4 regions of the Pantoea ananatis PA13 genome follow, and region 4 is predicted to be linked to each of the others. Evidence: predicted binding sites of a transcription regulator. Region 4 holds the regulator's gene; each other region holds the start of a gene.
The links. Region 4 encodes CRP, which controls carbon source genes, mostly activating them, when cyclic AMP is high. Its sites were predicted from a motif close to ATGTGANNNNNNTCACAT; they were not measured.
Positions count from the first base shown of each region.

Region 1: a site for CRP is predicted at 4,117-4,134, ahead of PAGR_RS20500 (YjcB family protein). Genes of this name have one in related genera too.
Region 2: a site for CRP is predicted at 2,531-2,548, ahead of PAGR_RS18500 (enolase C-terminal domain-like protein). Genes of this name have one in related genera too.
Region 3: a site for CRP is predicted at 4,762-4,779, ahead of rhaS (HTH-type transcriptional activator RhaS). Genes of this name have one in related genera too.

Region 1 is NC_017554.1:4,343,128-4,348,955, reverse strand. It holds gene PAGR_RS20515 (transposase) at 546-941, opposite strand; gene PAGR_RS20510 (oligosaccharide flippase family protein) at 1,463-2,719, shown strand; gene PAGR_RS20505 (ATP-grasp fold amidoligase family protein) at 2,728-3,678, shown strand; gene PAGR_RS20500 (YjcB family protein) at 3,731-4,012, opposite strand; gene soxS (superoxide response transcriptional regulator SoxS) at 4,258-4,683, opposite strand; gene soxR (redox-sensitive transcriptional activator SoxR) at 4,848-5,333, shown strand; gene PAGR_RS20485 (glutathione S-transferase family protein) at 5,373-5,828, shown strand, end outside.
Region 2 is NC_017554.1:3,911,621-3,917,448, forward strand. It holds gene PAGR_RS18485 (MFS transporter) at 1-466, opposite strand, end outside; gene idnD (L-idonate 5-dehydrogenase) at 609-1,640, opposite strand; gene PAGR_RS18495 (SDR family oxidoreductase) at 1,682-2,449, opposite strand; gene PAGR_RS18500 (enolase C-terminal domain-like protein) at 2,774-4,027, shown strand; gene PAGR_RS18505 (beta strand repeat-containing protein) at 4,251-5,828, opposite strand, start outside.
Region 3 is NC_017554.1:1,738,444-1,744,271, forward strand. It holds gene aldA (aldehyde dehydrogenase) at 1-1,030, opposite strand, end outside; gene rhaT (L-rhamnose/proton symporter RhaT) at 1,861-2,895, shown strand; gene rhaR (HTH-type transcriptional activator RhaR) at 2,932-3,798, opposite strand; gene rhaS (HTH-type transcriptional activator RhaS) at 3,813-4,634, opposite strand; gene rhaB (rhamnulokinase) at 4,923-5,828, shown strand, end outside.
Region 4 is NC_017554.1:427,185-433,012, forward strand. It holds gene PAGR_RS01955 (aminodeoxychorismate synthase component II) at 1-254, shown strand, start outside; gene argD (bifunctional acetylornithine/succinyldiaminopimelate transaminase) at 343-1,563, shown strand; gene PAGR_RS01965 (YccS/YhfK family putative transporter) at 1,565-3,640, opposite strand; gene crp (cAMP-activated global transcriptional regulator CRP) at 3,699-4,331, opposite strand; gene PAGR_RS01975 (OsmC family protein) at 4,635-5,039, shown strand; gene PAGR_RS01980 (phosphoribulokinase) at 5,069-5,828, opposite strand, start outside.

The DNA.
Region 1 (5,828 bases), 670 kb from region 4:
TCAGCAGTGTCTAATTAAATCGCTCGTTCATCCCGCTTCGCTTTTATTTAATGTTTAACGATGGGCATCAATAGTACAGGATATGTGCTATTGGCTGCTGAAAGTGATAAGTATCAATAAACTGTTTATCTGAGATTATTCTGGCCTGTTTTTATCTTTTTATGCTGACAACGATCGCGGCGAGATTGGAAAAAATCCCCAGGGCCAGAGGTGGCTAAAAAAAGCACTTTATAAACCGACTTAACATTACCCTTGCTGAACAAAGAGGCCAGTGGATATTCGATTCTTTTAGGGAGGCTAATGAAAAAAAGAGGGGCGCCAATCTCACCGAAATGAGATTTGGCGTATAAAAGTGGCGTAGATAGAGAGACTTTTGCTGTTGTGAATCAATTTTACCGCAAAAAAGGAAGCGTAACCGCAAATCCATTCATTAATTACGGACTGGGCGAAGCGCACCACCATAAATGTCCTGTTAAATGCTCTTCATCTCTTCTGGTAAGAACAAATCTCAGCGATGTCGCCATTATAAAGCCGTTGTCTCACTATTAGCGGTTATCTGAACCGGCAGGGTAATGATAAACGCTACGGCTAATATCCAGTAAACGGCAGCTGCGCCGGGTTCCTACATCAAAAGTGCTCTGTAAGAAGTTGACCGCCTGACGTTTTTCGTTGGTGGTGAAGAAATTCTTCAATACGCTCTGTAGCATTTCCTTATCCGCGTTCAGCGCTTGCAGTTCGCGTGTCAGAAACTGTACTTTTTCTTCCAGTTCTTTGATTTTTCTGCCTTCTTCCGAGGATAGCCCAGAGAACTTCTTCTTCCAGCTGTAGAAGGTTGCCTCAGAGATGCCCAGCTCTTCACAAATCTCTTTAACCTTAACGCCCGATTCAGAAGCTTTAATGGCATTTGTGATTTGATCTTCGCTATATCGTGACTTTCTCATAAATGCTCTTACCTTTCTTATCAATTAATGGATGAGAATTACTTTATTAACCTTTGGTACTGTATGATTTCATTGAGTGCCGTATTTAAATACGGACGTTAAATTGCGAGGGTTAAATTAAGATATTTAGAATAAATATCATCATGGGATAAATCTTATTTTATTCTTATCGGGATGTCGCGCCTTCCTGGTATGGGGTTTTTGATATAAATTCATCGCATCCCAAAGATAAAAATGACTGTAAATTTGATATTCAAAGCCGCCTGACCTGTTTTATTCAGGGAGGATGGTTTTTGGAAACATTATTGGTTTCAATTTGAAATCGTTTCCAGTAGAGGGTATTCGGTCCAGATATAATCAGAATTCTCCTGAATTCTCCCGATAAAATAAGACTGGATTCTCATTTTTGCGCCGGACTGGCGCGATGTTTATAATTTCGCTATGAAATTTAAGCGCTTATTAATTCGTCCCAGGGATGGGCACCGAAGTGGTAGATGTAGAGTAATACTAAGGAACAGTCGATGAAATTGAGCGTAATGTCTAATGCCGCCTGGATGATGTCTGAAAAGATTATCTCCGTCTTTGGCGTCATTTTCGTGACGTCATATGTGGCAAAATCCTTCGGTCCGACCCTATTTGGTCAGATGGCATTTTCAACGTCATTATTTGCTATGGTGCAAACCATAGCCCTCTTTGGCACTGAAACAATTTTGTTTAAACGTGTCAGCAAAAATGCGGCCAAAGGTTTACGTTTAATGCGCATCGCACGCACGTTGCGCATGGGTTTATTACTTCTCACCTCAGGGCCAGTATTAATTTGGGTTTGGTACAACATGCAGGAGAACTTCCTGGCATTTGCACTGGCCTCTTTTGTTGCGTCTGTTTTTGTCACACAGGACACCTTTAGCGTTTACAACAATGCACGATTGGCTTCAAAGCTGAATACCGTGGCGAATGCGATTGGCATGCTGATGAGTTTTGCCCTGAGCTTTATCATTGCCTGGCTGCGTCTCAATCCATTGTGGCTAACGCTTTCGGTTATCACGGTCACGCTGGTGCCTTACGCCATCAAACGTTACACCTTTTATCAGGCACATCAGGACCAGCTTCCGCCGCGCGAGACGCGAACGCTGTATTTGCGTTACCTGATGTATGCCGGATTGCCTCTGGCGATTTCCAGCATTTTTATCTCTGTCCAGGTAAAAGCCGCGCAGATGTTTTTGGCTGGCATCGCATCGGCCCAGGAGCTTGGCTTGTTTGCCGCAGCCAATACCATCGCCGCCTCGTGGATTTTTATTCCCGTCGCACTCATCACCTCGTGCTTTAGCGAAATTTTTCGCGCGCGCGGTGAGGAAGCGATCAGGCTGACGGCGCGGCTCAATGGCTACGTGATGGCCGTGTCTTTGCTGATGTTGCTGATCGTCGCACTGTTCGGTGAACAGATAATCATCGCGCTGTATGGCCCAGCGTTTACCCAGTCAGGCAATCTCATCACCCTGCTGTCGATAGCGACCAGCTTTTCGGCGCTGGGCACCGTCGCGTATCGCTACATGGTAAAGGAAGGGGGCTTTGATTATTTACTGAAGAAAATCATTTGTCTGGTGATCATCAGTATGCCGCTTTCCTGGTGGCTGATTCAGGGCTATGGCATTACAGGAGCCGCATGGAGCGTTTTTCTATCAGAGCTCCTGTCCCTGACCGTCATGAATTATTTCTTTAAACACGGCGTGATTCAAAAAATCCAGGTTTCCTCACTCAACTACAAAACCTACAAATGAGGTCAAATATGCTCAAGTTAAAACACGAGCTCAGAAGAAGTTTGCAATACTTCATCAAGAAGATGCCCTGGACTTATCAGGACCGGATTTATTATTTCCGTAAGTTCAGAAGGCTACCCAACCTGCGTGAGCCCAAGGTGTTCAATGAAAAAGTGCTGTATCGCAAGTTCATTCATGGTGACTATCAGCTCTATGCCCGCCTCTCTGACAAGTTTTCGGTGCGTGAGTTTATTGCTGAGAAGATCGGCAATGAATATCTGATACCGCTGCTTCATGACACGACCGATCCCACCACGTTGAACAATCTGACGCGTTGGAAGGGAACGGTGATCAAACCGAATCATGCGTCAAACATGGTCGAGATCGTGCTGGAGGAACCTAATGCACTCCGGAAGCAGCAAATCATTCATAACTGCTACACGTGGTTAAAGACTGACTTCGCCAACGAAGCGCGTGAGATTCACTATCGCTATATCAAGCCACGTATTCTGGTTGAGCAATACATCGGTGATGGCAAAAGTGCCCCGGTTGACTACAAGTTCCACATGTTTAATAAGCGCGATGGCAACTTTGAGTATGTGCTTCAGGTCATTTACAACCGCTGTCAGCCTCAGCTCTCAATGAATTTTTATGTGAACAACCTGAGTGAGGCGTTCCATAAAATTCGCGATACCGGGCTGGACGTTTCGACGGTGATGCCATCGTTACAACAGGCCCTGGCGTTAAGCAAAACGCTGGCCAGCGACTTCGACTATGTCCGTGTTGACTGGTATATCCATGATGAACAAATTTATTTTGGCGAGCTGACGTTCACGCCAGGCGCAGGCATGGTGACGGGTCTGGATCGCGGGCTGGATAAGATGATGGGTGAAATGTGGATTCAGGATCGTCGCGGAACGCAGAGGCCGGACGTAGAAATACAGGACGTTGCCATTCCTGTTATGTTGAAGAAAATTTGACGCTACACAGCAATATAAAAAACCCCGCTTTGCGGGGTTTTTTATGAGTTTATCAGGGCATTTGCCAGTTAGCGGGCGCTCGACTCATCACGTCGATAAAGACATCTTTAGAGACGCTAAAGAAATGGTGCACGTTTTCCATACTCAACGTGATGCCCATCAAGCCGGTCACGAACCAGCACGACATCCCAACGCCTACGCTGCCACAGAGAAACGCCATGACGTGATGACTGTCCTGGCGGAGACGGGTTTTTAGCGTGCTGGCAAAGAACATCATTATCGCGCTAAGCAATTCCCAGCGCATAACAAGAAAACTGGTGGTTAAAGTCGCCATCAATTTTGACCTCAAAATCGGAGATTACGCCTGACTGTCTGCGAACATCACGTCGGCGGAAAAGTCTGTCAGGTCGGGCTCTTTCGTCGGCAACAAGTGTCATAATGTGATGTGGGTCACACTATATCATCCGATTTCTGATTTTTGTACAAAATTTGTCTGATCTGGCAGCAGAAAAAGAGGGCGCTTACGACAAGGTTGGGGCACTAAATGCGGCGTGCGCCTGGGCAGGCGCACGGAGCGCGTCAGCTAACCGGACAGCATTCTCCCGTTGTCCGCTGGGTAAAGCTGGTCATCGTGTCGCTGCAGTCAAAGCGCATCAAACGCGGACGCTGGATGGCCTGGCGGCGCATCGCGTGGCGATAAGCCGTGGGCGTTTGTGAAAACTGGCGACGAAAAACGCGTGAGAATGTCTGTTGCGAGTCATAGCCATATTGCATCGCAATATCAAACACTGGCCGCTGCGTTTGTCGCAGCGCTTCAGCGGCCAGCGTCAGGCGGCGTTCGCGAATATAGCCACCCAACGTCTGTTTCGTCACGCTACGGAACATACGTTGCAGATGCCATTTCGAATAGCCTGATTTGGCGGCGACTTCGTCAATTGACAGGCTCTTATCCAGGTTTTGGTCAATCCAGTGCGTCAGTGAATGAATGATCTCTTCTTGTATCATGGCCTCATCCTTCTGGTGAATTTCCCCTTAGCGTTCATGCGGAATTGACAGGCTTTCGGCGATAAAACCGGGTCCGCTCGCTGGCGCATGACATCATAAGGGAAGGTGTCGTTCTGATGGGAAAAGAGTATAATTCCTCAAGTTAACTTGAGGTAAAGTGCCAAATGAAAAAAGATCGCAATTACCCAAAACCCGTGCTGACACCGGGCGAAGTGGCGCGCCGAAGCGGCGTCGCCGTTTCTGCACTGCACTTTTATGAAAGCAAAGGGCTGATTTTCAGCACCCGTAATAGCGGAAACCAGCGGCGTTACAGCCGTGATGTGCTGCGACGGGTGGCCATTATTAAAATTGCACAGCGCATTGGTATTCCGCTCGCCAGCGTCAGTGACAGCCTTGAGAACATGCCGGCAGATAAGCGGATGTCTGCTCAGGAATGGGGCAATCTGACGCAGCACTGGCGCGACGAACTGGATAAGCGCATCGAAACGCTGACGCGCCTGCGTAACGATCTGGATGGCTGCATTGGCTGTGGGTGTTTATCAATGCGTGACTGCCCGCTGCGCAACCCTGGCGACCTGCTGGGCCAGCAGGGCTCTGGCGCGGTACTGCTCGATCCTGAGCAGGATGGTTCCCTGCATAAGACAAGGTGACGTCTATACTTGCAGCATATTCACTCACAGGGAACCATGATGATCACCGTTCACCATCTTGAACAATCGCGCTCTCACCGGGTGCTGTGGATGCTGGAAGAGCTGGAAGTGCCTTACCAGGTCAAGCGCTACCAGCGCGAACCCACGATGCTGGCGCCGGACGCTTTAAAAAAAGTGCATCCGTTAGGGAAGTCGCCCGTGATCACCGATGGCAATCGCGTGGTGGCCGAGTCCGGTGCCATCCTTGAGTATCTGGAAGAAAGATACGACAGCGAAAAACGGCTGCAGCTCACTGATGAAGAGGCGCAGCTACAGGCGCGTTACTGGCTGCACTATGCGGAAGGTTCACTGATGCCGCTGCTGGTGATGAAGCTGGTTTTTGGCCGCCTTGGCAGCGCGCCGGTGCCCTGGTTGCTTCGCCCCGTGGGCGCGGCGCTGGGTAAAGGCGTTCAGAAAGCCTGGCTGGATAAACAACTCAAATTGCACAAGCAGGTC
Region 2 (5,828 bases), 1.1 Mb from region 4:
CCTTTTTCCCTTTGGGCGCATATTCAGCCAGCATAGTGCTGGCACCCGATATTTCTGCACCGGCGCCTAATCCCTGAATAATACGCAGCGCCACCAGCAGCAAGGGCGCTAAAATACCCACCTGCTGGTAAGTGGGTAATACGCCAATTAAGGTGGTACAAACGCCCATTAAGGCGATAGTGATAAACAGGACTTTTTTTCGGCCAACACGGTCGCCCATTTTCCCAAAAAAAACGGCGCCGACGATTCGCGCGATATAACCTGCACCGTAGGTTCCCATTGCCAGAATCAGCGCCATCGCACCCGACTGTTCGGGAAAAAAGACTTCATGAAAAACTAACGCCGCACCAAGAGAATAGAGCTGGAAATCCATAAATTCTAACGTTGTACCCAGCCATCCTGATACGGATGCCCGGACCAGATCAGAGGTATTACGTTCTGTGGTGTTGGTATTTAAATGACTCATGTTTTCACCCTGAGGTCGACGATGCGTTAACAGGCGACTAAATGACAGGCGAGTGCCGCTTACGCGGAGCGTGAGGATTTCTTCACCCGCGACAATCACCGATGTTTTAAGCCAGAGTAATAACTACAGGTTCTGAGATATTTTATGAAAACTGAACTAATACTTTTGAATGTTGTGTTTTATCACTGGCCGCCTTTAATGCCGCCTCAATATCGTGATAGGCATAATTGCCGGAAAGAATCGGACGCGGATCGATAATGCCTTTTTCCAGCCATTTCACCGCCACATCAAATTCATCGATAAAACGGAAGGAGCCTTTCCAGCTAATTTCTTTTACCAGCATCTGCGCTACCGGGAAATTAAGCGGACTTTTTCCCATCCCAATTTGAACCACAACGCCGCCAGGCCGCGTAACCAGAATACTGGATTCAATCGCTGCTTCGGCTCCGCTGGCTTCCAGCGTAACGTCGAAATATCCCCGATTTTCACCGTAGCGGGCAACGGCGGCACGATCGCTCGCATCCACTGCCGAGTCAGCCCCCATTTCTAACGCGATGCGGCGGCAGCGCTCGCTCGGATCGAACGCCACGATCTCTGCCGCGCCGGAAGCGCTTGCGGCGGCAATCGCTAAGGCGCCGATGGGGCCCGCACCCATCACCAGCACCCTTTTCCCGACGATGCTGCCTGCCACGTTGAGCGCATGGATCACGACGGCGGTAGGCTCAGCAACGGCCATGACGCTGGCCGGAACCTGCTCATCATAAGCCACGCACTGCTTCGCAGGCACCACGACATATTGTGCAAATCCACCATTCACGTGCGGAGTGAACTGGGCGCTCCCCATAAAGCGCATGGTGGCGCAGGCATTCTGTTTACCTGCCCGACAATACTCACACTGACCACATGGCTGTGATGGATTAATCGCGACTTTTTGTCCCGGTTCTAACCCTGATGCTGCCGGCGCCTGGAAAATCCGCCCCACAAATTCGTGACCTATCACCAGTGGTTGCTTAATCACGGATAATCCGGCACGTCCTTCATGGTAATAATGAATATCCGAGCCGCAGATGCCGCCGCACTCCACTTGAACAACGACATCATCATCCGAATACTTCAGTTCGCGCTGCTCAACCGCGATCTCTTTTTTACCCTTTGCCACGCAGGCATGCGTCATTATGCTGTGCACATGTTTTTCCTCTTCCGGGTCAATAACGCTTACAGCACGGCCAGCCAGCCGCCATCCACGTAGATAATCTGACCATTGATATAATCTGAGGCAGGCGATGAAAGAAAAACGGCCGTACCGGCCACTTCTTCTGGCCGTCCCCAGCGCTGCGAAGGGTTACTGCTTTTCACCCAACTGTCGAACCGGGCATCGTCCACCAGCGCACTGTTCATGTCCGTCAGGATATATCCCGGCCCAATCGCATTGGTCTGGATATTAAACTGCGCCCATTCGGCCGCCATTGAGCAGGTCAGCATCTTAATGCCGCCCTTGGCAGCGGTATAAGGTGCAACGGTTGGCCTGGCCGCCTGGCTGGTCAACGAACCGACATTGATGATTTTGCCGCCCCGATCGCGGGCAATCATGCGTTTGGCTGCCGCGCGCGAAACCAGAAAGGCGCTGGTGAGGTTGGTATCAATCACCTTTTGCCAGTTTTCCAGTTCCAGCTCCAGCATGGGTTTGCGGTACTGGATCCCGGCATTATTTATTACGATATCGACTGCGATGCCCTGCTCATCCAGACTGGCGAACACCTGCTCTATCGCGCTTTCACAGGTCACATCAAACACCCGGCCGGAGACGCGATAGCCTTTATTTTTAAGCTGTTCAACGGCCTCGTTCAGCACCGCTTCACGCGTGCCGTTCAAAATAACCTCTGCCCCGGCAGCGGCTAATGCTTCGGCGTAGGCAAACCCCAGGCCGCGGGAGGACCCCGTTATCAAAGCCGTTTTACCGGTCAGATCGAACATTGCAGTCATAATCCACCTTCAAATATGTATGACAACTATCTTATTAAGGTGAATTTGCCGGCAGATTAAATCAATACACAAAGCGTATTTATGAGGCACATATCACAAATGCTTAACAGAAAAATCCATCAAGTCATTGTATTTAATAGACATAAAAACAATACATTTAGCCTGAGACGTTTCATTAGATCGCCGTCACAAAAATAGCAGTGCAGAGTTCAAGCCGGATAAATTTATGATAGAAAGGCAATGTTGTATGACAACATACCATTAAACCCTGCGTAGCAGCGATGAGTACGGTGCGGTTAATGTTCTGAATAATAAGGAGCTAGTGTGAGCAATCTGTTCATCACCAATGTAAAAACAATTTTGACTGCGCCGGGCGGCATCGATCTGGTGGTGGTTAAAATTGAAACTAATGAGCCCGGACTGTACGGTTTGGGTTGCGCCACCTTTACCCAGCGCATTTACGCCGTACAAAGTGCCATTGATGAGTACCTTGCCCCGTTTCTGATTGGCAAAGATCCCGCCAGAATAGAAGATATCTGGCAGTCCGCCGCAGTGAGTGGCTACTGGCGCAATGGTCCGGTAATGAATAATGCCCTTTCCGGCATTGATATGGCGCTATGGGATATCAAAGGTAAACAGGCTGGCCTGCCGGTTTATGAACTGCTGGGTGGGAAATGTCGCGACGGTATTGCGCTCTATGTGCACACCGATGGCGCCGATGAAGTTGAAGTGGAAGACAGCGCTCGCGCCAAAATGGAAGAAGGCTACCAGTATATTCGCTGCCAGATGGGCATGTACGGCGGTGCCGGTACTGATGACCTGCGACTGATTGCCAATCGCATGGTGAAAGCGAAAAATATTCAACCCAAGCGCTCGCCTCGCACCAAAGCCCCGGGGATCTATTTTGATCCGGAAGCCTATGCGAAAAGCATTCCGCGTCTGTTTGATCATCTGCGCAATAAACTGGGTTTCAGCGTGGAGCTACTCCATGATGCCCATGAACGTATTACGCCGATTAATGCCATTCATATGGCTAAAGCGCTGGAGCCTTATCAGCTTTTCTTCCTTGAAGATCCAGTTGCTCCCGAGAATACGGAGTGGCTGAAAATGTTGCGCCAGCAGTCTTCCACGCCGATCGCAATGGGCGAGCTGTTCGTTAACGTGAATGAGTGGAAGCCGTTGATCGACAATAAGCTGATTGATTATATCCGCTGTCATATCAGCTCGATTGGCGGTATCACACCGGCGAAAAAAATCGCCATCTACAGTGAATTAAACGGTGTTCGCACCGCCTGGCACAGCCCTGGGGATATCTCCCCGATTGGGGTTTGCGCAAACATGCATCTGGATCTGAGCTCGCCTAATTTCGGCATTCAGGAATACACGCCAATGAATGATGCGCTACGTGAAGTCTTCCCGGGCTGTCCTGAAGTGGATCAGGGCTATGCTTACGTCAATGACAAGCCGGGGTTAGGGATTGATATCAACGAAGCGCTGGCGGCGAAATTCCCCTGCGAGGGCGGCAATCCGACCTGGACGATGGCCAGGACTCCGGATGGCACAGTCTGGCGTCCCTGAGTCATCAGGTCTTTTTGCAGAGGCTCAGCAATGGGCCTTTTTGCTTTTCCCTGGCATTGTTGGCCTGGCCGGCCTGGACCACAACAGGCCGTTCAGGTCGGCTTTACTGTGTTCAGGGACAGATAAATAACCAACAAGAACACGCTTCTCTGCTTTTTTAAGCCTGGTCTGCGCGCTGTTTAAACCTCCCGTCCCCTCGCGAACATTCCCTCTGTTATGGCGATTATTCTTCGGGTTTATTCACGATATTATTGTCCTCATCCATCTGGTAAGGCATATCCGCTTCTATTCCCCCCTTTCCGGTTTTAGCGACCACATTAGTGTAGCGCTTTCCATCCCAGCAGCGAAAAATCAGAACTGAGTTTTCCCCGGCGGTCAGGGTTGAACCATTGCTTCCTATCAGCTTGCTACGGCATCCGGCGGTGAGAATGCTGTTGATGCCCGCCGTCAGCTTGCTTCGGTCTCCCGCCATGAGGATGCAGTCATTGCCTGCCGTGAGTTTGCTGCGATCGCCAGCAGTAAGGTAGCTGTTGTTGCCTGCCAGAAGCTTGCTGCGATCCCCGGCGGTTTGGGTGCTGTCCGCTCCGGCAATCAGCTTGCCGCGCTCTCCGGCCATTTGCACGCTGTCTGCCCCGGAGATCAATGTGCTGCGATAACCCGCCGTTTGTGAGCTGCCCTTTCCCGCAATCAGCATGCTGCGGTTGCCGGTGATTTGGGTGCTTTCCGGGCCAGCAATCAACGAGCTTCGGTGGCTGGCGATCTGATTACTGCCATATCCCGCCGTCAGACTACTGCGTCTGCCCGAAATCAGGCTGCTTCCGTAACCGGCGGTGAGTACGCTGCGAAGTCCGCTGATCAACGTACTACCATAACCCGCCGTCAGGAAGCTGCGAATACCGCTGGTCAGCGAACTGCCGTAGCCTGCGATCAGGGAGCTGTCGGCGCCCGCCGTTGCGGTACTGCCGTAACCTGCCGTTAGCGTACTACTGTGCTCGGCCGTTTGCGTGCTGCCGTAACCGGCTGTCAGCGTACTTTGATAACCCGCCGTCTGGGTACTACCGTAACCGGCAATCAATGAGCTGTCATAACCGGCCATTGAGGTACTTCCGTATCCGGCAGTCAACGAACTCTGTTCTCTGGCAGTCTGCGAGCTCCCGTAACCAGCCATCAACGTACTTTTAAAACTGGCGGTCTGGGTGCTGCCGTAGCCTGCGATCAGTGAACTCTCATAACCTGCCGTAGAAGTACTGCCGTAGCCGGTCGTCAGATCGCTATTCTCCTGCGCCGTCTGGGTGCTGCCGTAACCGGCCGTCAGGATGCTGTTGTAACCCGCTGTCTGCGTGCTGCCGTAGCCCGCGATTAACGAGCTGTCGTAACCCGCCGTCGAGGTACTGCCGTAGCCCGTGGTCAGATCGCTATTCTCCTGCGCCGTCTGGGTGCTGCCGTAACCGGCCGTCAGAATACTGTTGTAACCGGCGGTCTGCGTGCTGCCGTAGCCCGCGATCAGGGAACTGTCGGGGCCTGCCGTCGAGGTACTGCCGTAGCCCGTGGTCAGATCGCTGCGCTCCTGCGCCGTCTGGGTGCTGCCGTAACCGGCCGTCAGAATACTGTGATAACCGGCGGTCTGCGTGCTGCCGTAGCCTGCAATCAGAGAGCTGTCGGCACCGGCGGTTGAGGTGCTGCCATAACCTGCGGTGAGATCGCTGCGCTCCTGCGCCGTCTGGGTGCTGCCGTAACCGGCCGTCAGGATGCTGTTGTAACCCGCTGTCTGCGTGCTGCCGTAGCCTGCAATCAGGGAGCT
Region 3 (5,828 bases), 1.3 Mb from region 4:
CTACTGCCCTGGCAACTTTTTGCTCAACCCGCGCCAGCGCGGCGGCGGTGATCAGCGGCCCCATATCGATATCGTTTTTTTCAGCCGGATTGCCAAACGTCACGTGTTGCATCGCCTCTGTCAGTGCGCTGATAAAGCGGTCATAAATCCCTTCCTGCACATAAACCCGCTCTGCGCAGTTGCAGACCTGACCCGTATTAATGACGCGTGAGCTGACAATCGCCTTCACAGCCAGATCGAGGTCGGCGTCATCCATCACAATGGCCGGCGCTTTACCCCCCAGCTCCAGAGAGACTTTGGTAACGTTTTTTGCTGCCGCTTCCATGGCGGCAATCCCGGCATTAACGCTGCCCGTCAGGCTTACCAACCCCACTTTTTCGTTGCCAGCCAGCTCCTGACCGATCTCAGGGCCGTAGCCGTAAACAACATTGAACACACCTTTTGGCAGGCCGATATCCGCAACGATCTGTGCAAACAGGGCCGCGTTATTGGGCGTCAACTCACTCGGTTTTATCGCAATCGTATTGCCGGTAATCAGTGCCGGCGCCGCTTTACGCGCAATCAAAAAAAACGGGAAGTTCCACGGTAAGATGCCGGTAGTAACGCCAATCGCTTTTTTAAAGACGAAAATATTTTCATTAGGACGATCGCTGTTCACAATCTCACCTTCGTAGCGTCGCGCCCATTCGGACATGTAGTCCAGGTAATCAGCGGTAAACAGCACTTCGGTTTTTGCCAGCCCCTGGGTTTTACCGCCTTCTGCCACGATAGTGGCGCTGAGTTCGGGTTCACGCTGACGAATGGCTGTGGCAATTTTACGCAGCCAGCTGCCGCGCTCCACGGCCGGTAAGGCTTCCCAGCCCGGCTGCGCGGCATCGGCAGCGGCGATAGCGTCTGCGGCGTCCTGACGCGTGCCTTGAGGAATGCGTGACAGTAGCGCTTCGGTAGCAGGATTAATCACTTCAATCCACTTATCGCTGTGATTAGGCACAAAAACACCATTAATGAAATGTTGATGATGTGTTGTCATATGCAGGGCTCCGCTTTTAACTCGTTAACGTTATGTGAAAACAGAGTGAAACAGATTACGACGATACACCTTTTTATCTTTGCCAAAGCCACACTGCAGATGGCAGGGAAGGGAAGAAAGACACGACGAAGCCAGCATTTCCACGGCGTGTTTTGTTATCTGAGCGGTCAGCGTCTTATAAAAAGGGTCGACGGGCTGAAACCCTGTATTCGCCAGCAAATGCCGGAACGCCTGGGATGGCGATAAGCCCGTGCCTGCCCGCGCAGTCAATGACGAAGCGGTAGGCTTTTGACGGGAGGCATCCCCGGCCAATTGTCCTTTCGGTTTGCCCTGCCACGCAAACGTCTCATTGCGTGACTGCAGTTAATAACATGCGCAGCGACTACTGCGCTGAATCGTAGAGTGCTTATCCAACATCATGCGATCTCCCGCTGATCACAGTATCCCCACTAGCCTTGAGTCATATCACAAACCTTTTCTGCCGACCGTTTTCCCTCTTCGTCCGCCAAACCATCTTTGCAGCGAACCCGCAGCTCAACTTTATGTCATTGCCACGTTAATAAGCGTGCTGGCAGTAAGATTAAAACTGTGCCGATCAACACAACAAACAACAAAAATATCTCGAATAATAAGCGGGTTAGGTAAAACGTCCGGTTACTGTCCTTAAATGTGAATTTGTGATCTTTATGTTGAACATTCACCGGATTTTGCCAGCGACCTGTGTTTTCCGGCAGCCATTCAAAGGCTGAGTGAAAGCAGCTCCCACTAGACTGCTGCTTATCAGGAAACGTCGGTTTCCTGTTTGGCCTCAACCTTGCGAAGGAATAACAATGAACAGTGCCATTATTGCCGGTATTTTCTGGCATCTGGTGGGTGCCGCCAGTGCCGCATGTTTTTATGCGCCGTTTAAACAGGTCAAAAAATGGTCATGGGAAACCATGTGGGCAGTAGGTGGCTTGATGTCGTGGCTGATTTTGCCATGGGCAGTCAGTGCCGTGCTGCTGCCGAATTTCTGGGCGTACTACAGTAGTTTCAGTCTGTCACAGCTGCTACCTGTGTTTTTGTTTGGTGCAATGTGGGGCATCGGCAATATTAACTACGGCCTGACCATGCGCTATCTCGGCATGTCGTTAGGCATCGGTATTGCTATCGGCATTACGTTAGTCGTCGGGACACTCATGACGCCGTTGCTGCAGGGCCGTTTTGTCGCACTCTTTAGCTCGGCTGGTGGCCGTATGACGCTGCTTGGCGTTCTGGTCGCGCTGATTGGCGTGGCAATTGTATCGCGAGCCGGTTTGCTGAAAGAGCGCGCGCTGGGCATTAACGCCGAAGAATTCAATCTGAAGAAAGGGCTGATACTGGCGGTTATCTGCGGTATTTTCTCGGCCGGCATGTCCTTCGCTATGGATGCCGCAAAGCCGATGCATGTTGCGGCAGCTAATCTGGGTATTAATCCGCTGTACGTGGCGCTACCCAGCTATGTGGTGATTATGGGCGGTGGTGCGCTGATTAACCTGGCGTACTGCTTTATCCGCCTGGCGGTTAAGCCGGAGCTCTCCCTACGCCGGGACTTCTCCGTGGCAAAACCGCTGTTAATTGCCAATATCGCTTTCGCTATTCTTGGCGGCACCATGTGGTATCTGCAGTTCTTTTTCTATGCATGGGGCCATGCCAAAATTCCACCGCAATATGACTTTGTCAGTTGGATGCTGCACATGAGTCTGTATGTGCTGTGTGGTGGTCTGGTCGGACTGATGCTGAAAGAGTGGAAATCTGTCGGGCGTCGTCCGGTTAGCGTCCTGTCGATTGGCTGCATAGTCATTATCATCGCTGCCAATATTGTCGGGCTTGGCATGGCTGCCTGACTCCGCAGAGATAAAAGCCTGATGCGTTAACGCGTATCAGGCTTTTGCGTTATCAGTTAGCGTGGCGCATTGCGGTACAAAACGTTGCCGCCAGGCACTGGGCGTCATGCCGGTTTCACGCGTAAACACCACCGAAAAATAGTTACTGTCATCAAAGCCGCAGCGTGAAGCAATCTCGCTGATTAAACTTTCCTGGGTGCGCAGTAAGTATTTTGCCTGACAGAGTTGAAGCTGACGCAAATAGTGGCCAATTGTCATGCCGGTTTGCTGGCGAAACAGCTGTTTAAGCGCTCGCTCGCTGAGTTGGTGCTGCTCGCAAAAGTGGGCGAGGTCAAACGGACGGCTGATATCGGCCAGCAGCGACGACATCAGCAGATCAAGCTGTTCGCCTTCCGGTAGCGCCCAGGAACGATCGGCCGCGTAACCGTGGCGGCGCAGAATCAGCGCCAGCTGTAAAAACAAGGCTTCAGAAAGCTGAATGGACAAGGGATCGTTTTTGCGGCTTTCCCGCTCCAGTTGGCTGATGACGCCACGCGCCAGCGCCATACCGTGGGTGGTTAATCGCCAACCGGACTGAGCATTCTCTTCCTGAGGCGGTATAAGCTGGCTCCAGTCAAGATCGAGCCGAAAGCGATCGCGGCAATAAAGAATGTTGTCGAGCGCCAGGTCATGGACGCTGTCATAGCTATGGCAGTCGCTGTCGCGAATATAAAACACATCGCCGCAGGTAATCAGCCAGGGGCGATCGTTGAGGATGTGCAGCCCGTTGCCGCGCCAGACAATTACAATCTCGCTAAACCTGTGTTGATGAGGCGGGAAAGAGGGTTGTGGCATACGTTCGGCCACTGCAATGGGCAGGTTTCTGGCAGGAAAGTAGTCCTCGCGCGACAGAATTAGCGACATATTAAAAGCTCCAGTTACCACATCTGTTGACGCTCCATGCGGGGCGCGTAGCCAAATTCACGCCGGAACAGCGTGGAGAAGTGGTTGCTGTCACCAAACCCACACTGATAGGCGATGTCCGTTATACGCATATCGCTGTGGCGAAGCAGATGACGCGCCTGCAATAACCGCAGCCGATTCAAATAACGCTGTGGCGTACTGCCTGTCTGCTGCTTCATCTGGCGGTGCAGCGTACGCAGCGACAGTGAAAAGCTGTCGGCCAGCGCCTCCCATACGATCTCTTCACTGTAATGCTCATTCAGCCAGTCAAGCAATCGGTGCAGTCTGGCTTCCTGGTCCTGCGCGTTGTCATTGCGAGCGGCCTCACGTAGCAACACCAGCATTTGCAGAAAGAGTTGCTCCTGATGTGCCTGACGTTCCAGTGACCACAGAGGTTGCTGCTTCATCTGTGTCACCAACTGCGAAGCATGACCCATCACTTTTTGATTAATGCGCCAGTGCGACGCGTACCGTCCGTCCTCTTCACGCGGCAATAGTGCCTGCAGCCCGGAAAGAAAGCGGAACGCCCCCGGGCTTCGGTACAGCACATTGGTCAGGCACAGGTTGTCGGTTTTTTCATACAGATGGCGATCGTGGTCGCGTATAAAGCACACGCAACCGGCACTCAACGCCTGCGGCTGACCATTAAACACATGAATACCGGACCCCTGTTCAACCAGCACAATTTCATGGAAATCATGGTGATGCTCTGGAAAAGCCTGCTGTGGCACGCGTGGCTCGATGGCAATGGCGTAATTTCCGGCGGGAAAGAAATCCGCGCTATGCAGAACGGTCATGGCTTGCTCTCCGTTAACAATGTTGCAACTGAGTCTACGCAGGCGCTGCGGACATCACCTTGAATTTTGAACGGGGCGGCGCAAGAAAATGGCGAATTATTTAAGATCGCCTAAGTGATTGATAGAAATGCGGCAAAGCTCACAACTCTATCGTCACGCGGTTCTGTGAGCTGTCTCACGAACACCTTTGCAAACCTGCCAGCGAAGATCCTCTGCTGGCACTGCGCCTAAGGTGGCAGGCCTGCAGGCTTTTTATTCTGTAGCCATGTCATTTCAGGAAAACATGCCATGAATATGCGTAACATCGTTGCCATTGATTTAGGCGCATCCAGCGGGCGCGTCATGCTTGCGCAGTGGACGTCGGACAGCCAGAAAATCGCCCTGCGTGAAGTCCGTCGTTTCGCGAATCAGCGGGTTCAGCGCGGCGGCTATGACTGCTGGGATCTGGATCGTCTGGAGCAGGACATTCGCGCCGGACTGCAGCAACTGGATGATGAAGGCATCGTGCCGGACAGCATGGGTATTGATACCTGGGGCGTTGATTTGGTACTGCTGGATGCAGACGGACATCGCGTTGGCGAAGCCGTGAGCTACCGTGACAAACGCACCGAGGGCCTGATGGCCCAGGCGATTGACGATCTCGGCCAGCAGGCGATATACCAGCGCACCGGCATTCAGTTTCTGCCATTTAACACTTTATATCAGCTGCGCGCGCTACATCTGCAGCAGCCGGACTGGCAGTCGCAGGTGAAACATGCGCTGATGATTCCGGACTATCTACACTATCGTCTCACCGGCGAAATGAACTGGGAATACACCAACGCCACCACCACGCAGTTACTGAATATTCAAAGTGGTGAGTGGGATCGTGACTTGCTGGACTGGGCTGGCGTCGACTCCGCCTGGTTCGGCACACCGCATGCACCGGGCAATAACGTGGGTTACTGGGCCAGCGCCAGCGGCAAGCGGATCCCGGTGATTGCCGTAGCCACGCACGATACGGCCAGCGCGGTGCTGGCCACGCCACTGATGCACGACGATGCAGCCTATCTCAGTTCAGGTACCTGGTCGTTAATGGGGATTGAAAGTCTCCAACCCTATGTGAATGCGACTGCTTTACAGGCCAACATAACCAATGAAGGCGGCGCGGAAGGTTACCGGGTGCTGAAAAACATTATGGGGCTGTGGCTTTTA
Region 4 (5,828 bases):
AGCACAATGGTTGCGGCGTCTTCCGCGGTCTGAATCAGCCGTTGACCGTTACGCGCTACCATTCACTTATTGTCAAAACGGAAACCTTACCTGATGAGTTCGAGGTGACCGCATGGAGCCTGCGTAACGGCCAGCCGGATGAGATTATGGGGATTCGCCATAAAACGCTCGCACTGGAAGGCGTGCAGTTTCATCCAGAGAGCATCCTCAGTGAACAGGGACACCAGCTGTTGGCTAATTTCCTGCACCAGTAAAGTTGTGTTTGCCTTTAAGTGATTTTTTATGCATATTTCATGATTATTATTTCATCGTGACTCAACGAATCAGTTAATGAGGTTGTCAATGACAGCGGAAAATATGGCAGTAACGCGTGAGACGTTCGATCAGGTTATTTTGCCTGTTTATGCACCTGCTCAGTTTGTACCGGTAAAAGGCAAAGGAAGCCGCGTCTGGGATCAACAGGGTAAAGAATATATCGACTTCTCTGGCGGCATTGCCGTGACCGCTCTGGGCCATTGCCACCCGGCGCTGGTTGAGACCCTGAAGAAACAGGGCGAAACCTTATGGCATACCAGCAATGTGTTTACCAATGAACCTGCGCTGCGTCTGGCCAGTAAACTGATCAACGCCACGTTTGCGGAGCGGGTCTTTTTTGCTAATTCGGGGGCAGAAGCCAATGAGGCCGCGTTTAAGTTGGCTCGCTACTATGCCTGTAAACGCCACAGCCCGTTCAAAAGCAAAATCATTGCCTTTCACAACGCCTTTCACGGCCGGACGCTGTTCACCGTAACGGTGGGCGGTCAGCCCAAGTACTCCGACGGTTTTGGCCCGAAACCCGCCGATATCGTTCATGTGCCGTTCAACGATCTGGACGCGGTTAAGGCGGTGATTGACGATCACACTTGCGCCATTGTGGTGGAGCCGATTCAGGGTGAAGGCGGTGTGATGCCTGCAACACCAGCGTTTATGCAGGGGTTACGTGAACTGTGCGACAAACACCAGGCGCTGCTGGTACTGGATGAGGTGCAAAGCGGCATGGGGCGCAGCGGTAAGTTGTTTGCCTATGAGCACTACGGCGTGACGCCCGATATTCTGACCTCGGCGAAGGCGCTGGGCGGCGGTTTTCCGGTAAGCGCCATGCTGACCACCAATGAGGTAGCCTCAACCATGGCGCCTGGCGTGCATGGCACGACTTATGGCGGCAATCCGCTGGCATGCGCGATCGCAGAAACCGCGTTAGATATTATCAATACGCCAGCTGTACTGAATGGGGTAGAAATCCGCCGCCAGCAGTTTGTTGAGGCGCTCAAGGCTATTGATGCGCGTCACGACCTGTTCAGTGATATCCGTGGTAAAGGCCTGCTGATTGGTGCAGCCCTGAAGCCGCAGCATGCGGGCAAGGCGCGCGATATTCTGAATGCGTCAGCTGCGGAAGGCGTCATGGTGCTGGTGGCCGGAACAGATGTGATGCGCTTCGCACCGTCGCTGATTATCGAGCCTGCCGATATCGAAGAGGGCATGGCTCGCTTTGCCCGCGCGGTAGAGAAAGTGCTGTCTGCCTGAGTTATTTGCGGCGCAGACTGCGCAACAGCCAGCGGCCATGATGAGGCCGCTGGTTCCAGGCCAGAGAAGAGATCGTGTGCATGACTTTCAGATGCTCCAGGATGCGCCTGACGTGCTGCTCCAGTACCGTGACCGGCCCCTCATTTATATCTTCCACGCCCTGTAGCAGATCCGTCTGCGAACTTTCCCCATCATATTCCAGCCTTTGCTGACACCGTTGCAGGGCGATCTCGCACCATTGCAGGTAGTGCTCAGCCAGCGTGGGCGGCAGCATGGTATGTTCGCGTGCCAGAATGGTCATGGCGTTAATGTGCTCCACGATAAACTGGCAGTGCGTGACCCATAAGCGCATATCCTGCAGGTAGCGTGAATTAAATCCCGGCTCCTGCATGGCCTGATTCAGGGAGTTGAATACGGCGTTATGCGCCTGGTTGACCTTAACCCGCTGGTAAGCCAGCGCATCGGGTGACTGCTCCGGGCCCAGCAACATTCGCAGGGCATCCTGACAGGCCTCCAGCGCATCATGGGCATTCTGGCGCAGCAGGGCACTTTGCCACTGCGGCCACAGCCATAACATGCCCCCAAAGGCGATCAGGCAGCCCATCAGCGTATCCAGCAGGCGGGGCAGTAAAAACTGTGCCCCGTTAAGGGAGAGCAGTTGCAGCGTATAAACGGCCGTAACCGTAAATCCCACTATTGACCAGCCGTAAAACTGGCGGGTAAAACGGTAGCTGATAAAGGTAATCACCAGCATGATGCTCAGCACCAGCGGTTCAGGCACATCCAGGCGTAGCGACGCCGCCGCGATAGCCAGTCCGGCAAAGGTTCCCAGGGCCCGGTGCTGAATACGTACGCGGGTTGCGCTGTAGTTGCTCTGGCTGACAAACATGATGGTCATCAAAATCCAGTAGGGCTTAGGAATCGAAAAGAACACGGCCAGGGCGCTGCCCAGCATCAGCATGACGGAAAAACGCCCGGCCGTTCGCAGTGCGGAAGACCGCAGCGACAGATAGCTCCGCAACGCGGGCAGCAGCGGTAAACGACGCTGGCGATCGGCCATCAGGTCGCGTTGATAAAGCGGCTTTTGGGTTCGAAGCACCCGGGCGATACGGCTGAAATGATAGAGACAGAAGTTACCCACCGGATTGTCCGGATGCTGAAGGGCGATTTTCTCCAGCGCACCCAACTGCTTGTCCATATCGAAACGACCAGAGAGTTGGTGATACAGAATATCGTCGGCCAGCGCGCGCAGCCGGGCTGAAATCGTTCTGGCGTTCCAGCGGATGACGGCTTCAGCATGGCTTTGCTCGACCAGCTTCTGGACCTCTTCCGGCTGATGCAGGCTGACGGAGATATGCTCCTGCAGATCCAGTGCTACCTGAAACGCCCGGGTCAGGCGTTTGTGGCTGTGATCGCGACTCGCAGACAGCATATGCATTTGCTGATAGCAGGTGTTGATCAGATCGATCGCTTTTTGCTGACGCGCCAGCAGGGGCGGCAGGGCTTTTTCCGGATCAGTCAGCTGCGTCAATAAGCTGTACTTGGCGTCACAGTAATTTGCCAGCTCACGGTAGATCAGGCTCAGGCTTTCGCGCATCGGCTGCTCTTTCCACAGCCAGAACCAAAACCAGTTGAACAGGCCATACCAGAGCGTTCCACCGATATAGAGCAGGGGCGGAACGTAAATGGGCATACGGCCAATCAGGCTGAGGGTAAAAATTGCCGCGATTAACGTGCCGGGCAGCAGTCGGGCGTGCAGCGGACTGATCTCTCCGGTGACGCCAAGCAGCAAAGGCAGGGCAAACAGGATGAGCGGCAGCGGCACGTCTTTAAGCAGCAGCCACTGCATCAGTAAACTGCCAAGGGCAAACAGGCTGCCGCCGATGATCAGGCGTTTAAAGAAGCGTTTGTGGGGCGTGTCCAGACCGGCAATGTTGCAGCAGGCGGGAACCAATGAGAACAGTAATCCTTTTTGCAGATCGCCGAACAGCCAGCCGAGCGCTACGGGAAGGCACAACACCAGCGTCTGGCGCAGCGCATAGTTAACTTCGGGGTGATAGATTATTCTTCGCCACATCGGCTCAACACAAGACATTCACGGCATAATGTCGCCATCACGCCGTGAACAGTCAGGCTTAGCGTGTGCCGTAAACAACGATGGTTTTGCCGTGTGCGGAGATCAGGTTCTGATCTTCCAGCATCTTCAAGATACGGCCCACGGTTTCACGTGAACAACCAACGATTTGGCCAATTTCCTGACGAGTAATTTTAATTTGCATGCCGTCAGGATGCGTCATGGCATCTGGCTGTTTAGCCAGATTAAGCAACGTTTGTGCAATGCGTCCGGTCACATCCAGGAAAGCGAGATTTCCCACTTTTTCTGACGTCACCTGCAGACGGCGAGCCATCTGAGAAGAAAGGCGCATCAAAATATCCGGGTTAACCTGAATGAGCTGACGGAATTTCTTGTAGGAAATCTCTGCCACTTCGCACGCAGTTTTCGCACGTACCCAGGCGCTGCGCTCCTGACCTTCTTCAAACAGGCCAAGCTCACCAATAAAATCGCCTTGATTCAGATAAGAAAGAATCATCTCTTTGCCTTCTTCATCCTTAATCAGTACCGCGACGGAACCTTTCACGATGTAGTAAAGCGTTTCGGCTTTTTCACCTTGGTGAATCAGCGTACTTTTGGATGGATACTTGTGAATATGGCAATGGGACAGGAACCATTCAAGTGTAGGGTCTGTTTGCGGTTTGCCGAGAACCATTCGCTATTATCCTCTATTGTAATCGTGCCCAAAATACAGGGCTCAGTTTCCCTGCCAGGCGATGAAAGCGTTAAGCGTGTTTCCATTCAGGAAATTATTCGGGCTGCATTTGCGCAGAGCGCATCATTCTTCCCGGCTTCGTCTTCGGATGACGAAAAATATTTTCAGCACTGTTTGTAGCACAGCTTTCGCCGACTGTCTTGTGTTGTCTCGCTTCAGCAATAAGGCTGATTTCTCCGGATTGCTGTTTACCAGGCAAAAGCGTACTCTGACGCAAAAACAGGGCATTCTGGGGGCCAGATTATGCAGGCAAGAGTCAAATGGGTTGAAGGGTTAACATTCCTCGGCGAGTCTTCGTCCGGACATCAGGTCTTAATGGACGGCAATTCCGGCGATAAAGCGCCCAGCCCTATGGAAATGGTGCTGATGGCGGCCGGCGGATGCAGCGCCATTGATGTGGTATCAATTTTGCAAAAAGGTCGCAACGATGTGGCTGATTGCGAAGTAAAACTCGAATCAGAACGCCGGGAAGAAGCGCCTCGCATCTTTACCCGCATCAACCTGCATTTTATCGTCAGTGGAAAAGCACTTTCAGATAAAGCCGTGGCGCGTGCGGTCGACCTTTCAGCTGAGAAGTATTGCTCGGTTGCCATTATGTTAGGCAAAGGGGTGGAAATTACCCACAGTTACGAAGTTATCGAGCTGTAATTATTCAGAGGCCAGCGCGGCCTCTGATTTTATTCAATGCGTTTGCCTTCCATGAGCCGTTTTACCAGCGGTGCCATAATTAATTCCATCGCCAGCCCCATTTTCCCGCCAGGTACAACCAGCGTGTTGATATTGGAAATAAACGATCCCTGCAGCATAGCCAGTAGGTAGGGAAAATCAATATCTTCCAGCCCCTGAAAGTGGATGACGACAAAACTTTCATCCAGTGAAGGAATGGTGCGTGCCGCAAAGGGGTTAGAGGTGTCGACGGTTGGAACCCGCTGAAAGTTAATATGGGTGCGTGAGAACTGCGGCGTAATGAAATTGATGTAATCTTCCATTGAGCGCACCACCGAATCCATTACGGCTTCACGCGAATGACCGCGTTCACCGGTATCGCGTACCAGCTTCTGAATCCACTCCAGGTTAACGATGGGGACGACGCCGACCAGTAAATCCACTTTTTCAGCGACGTTGTGCTGAGCCGTCACGACGCCGCCGTGCAGTCCTTCATAAAACAGCACGTCCGTATCCGGTGGCAGCGGCTGCCACGGGGTAAAGGTACCTGGCACCTGATTCCAGGGCACCGCTTCGTCGTAGGTATGCAGGTATTTACGTGACTGGCCCTTGCCCTGATCACCGTATTCAACAAAGGTCTGCTCCAGCAGACCGAAATCATTCGCCTCCGGGCCAAAGTAGCTGATATGGCGACCCAGATCGCGCGCCTTACGGATAGCCATATCCATTTCAGGCCGGGTAAATCGGTGGAAACTGTCCCCTTCCAGCTCG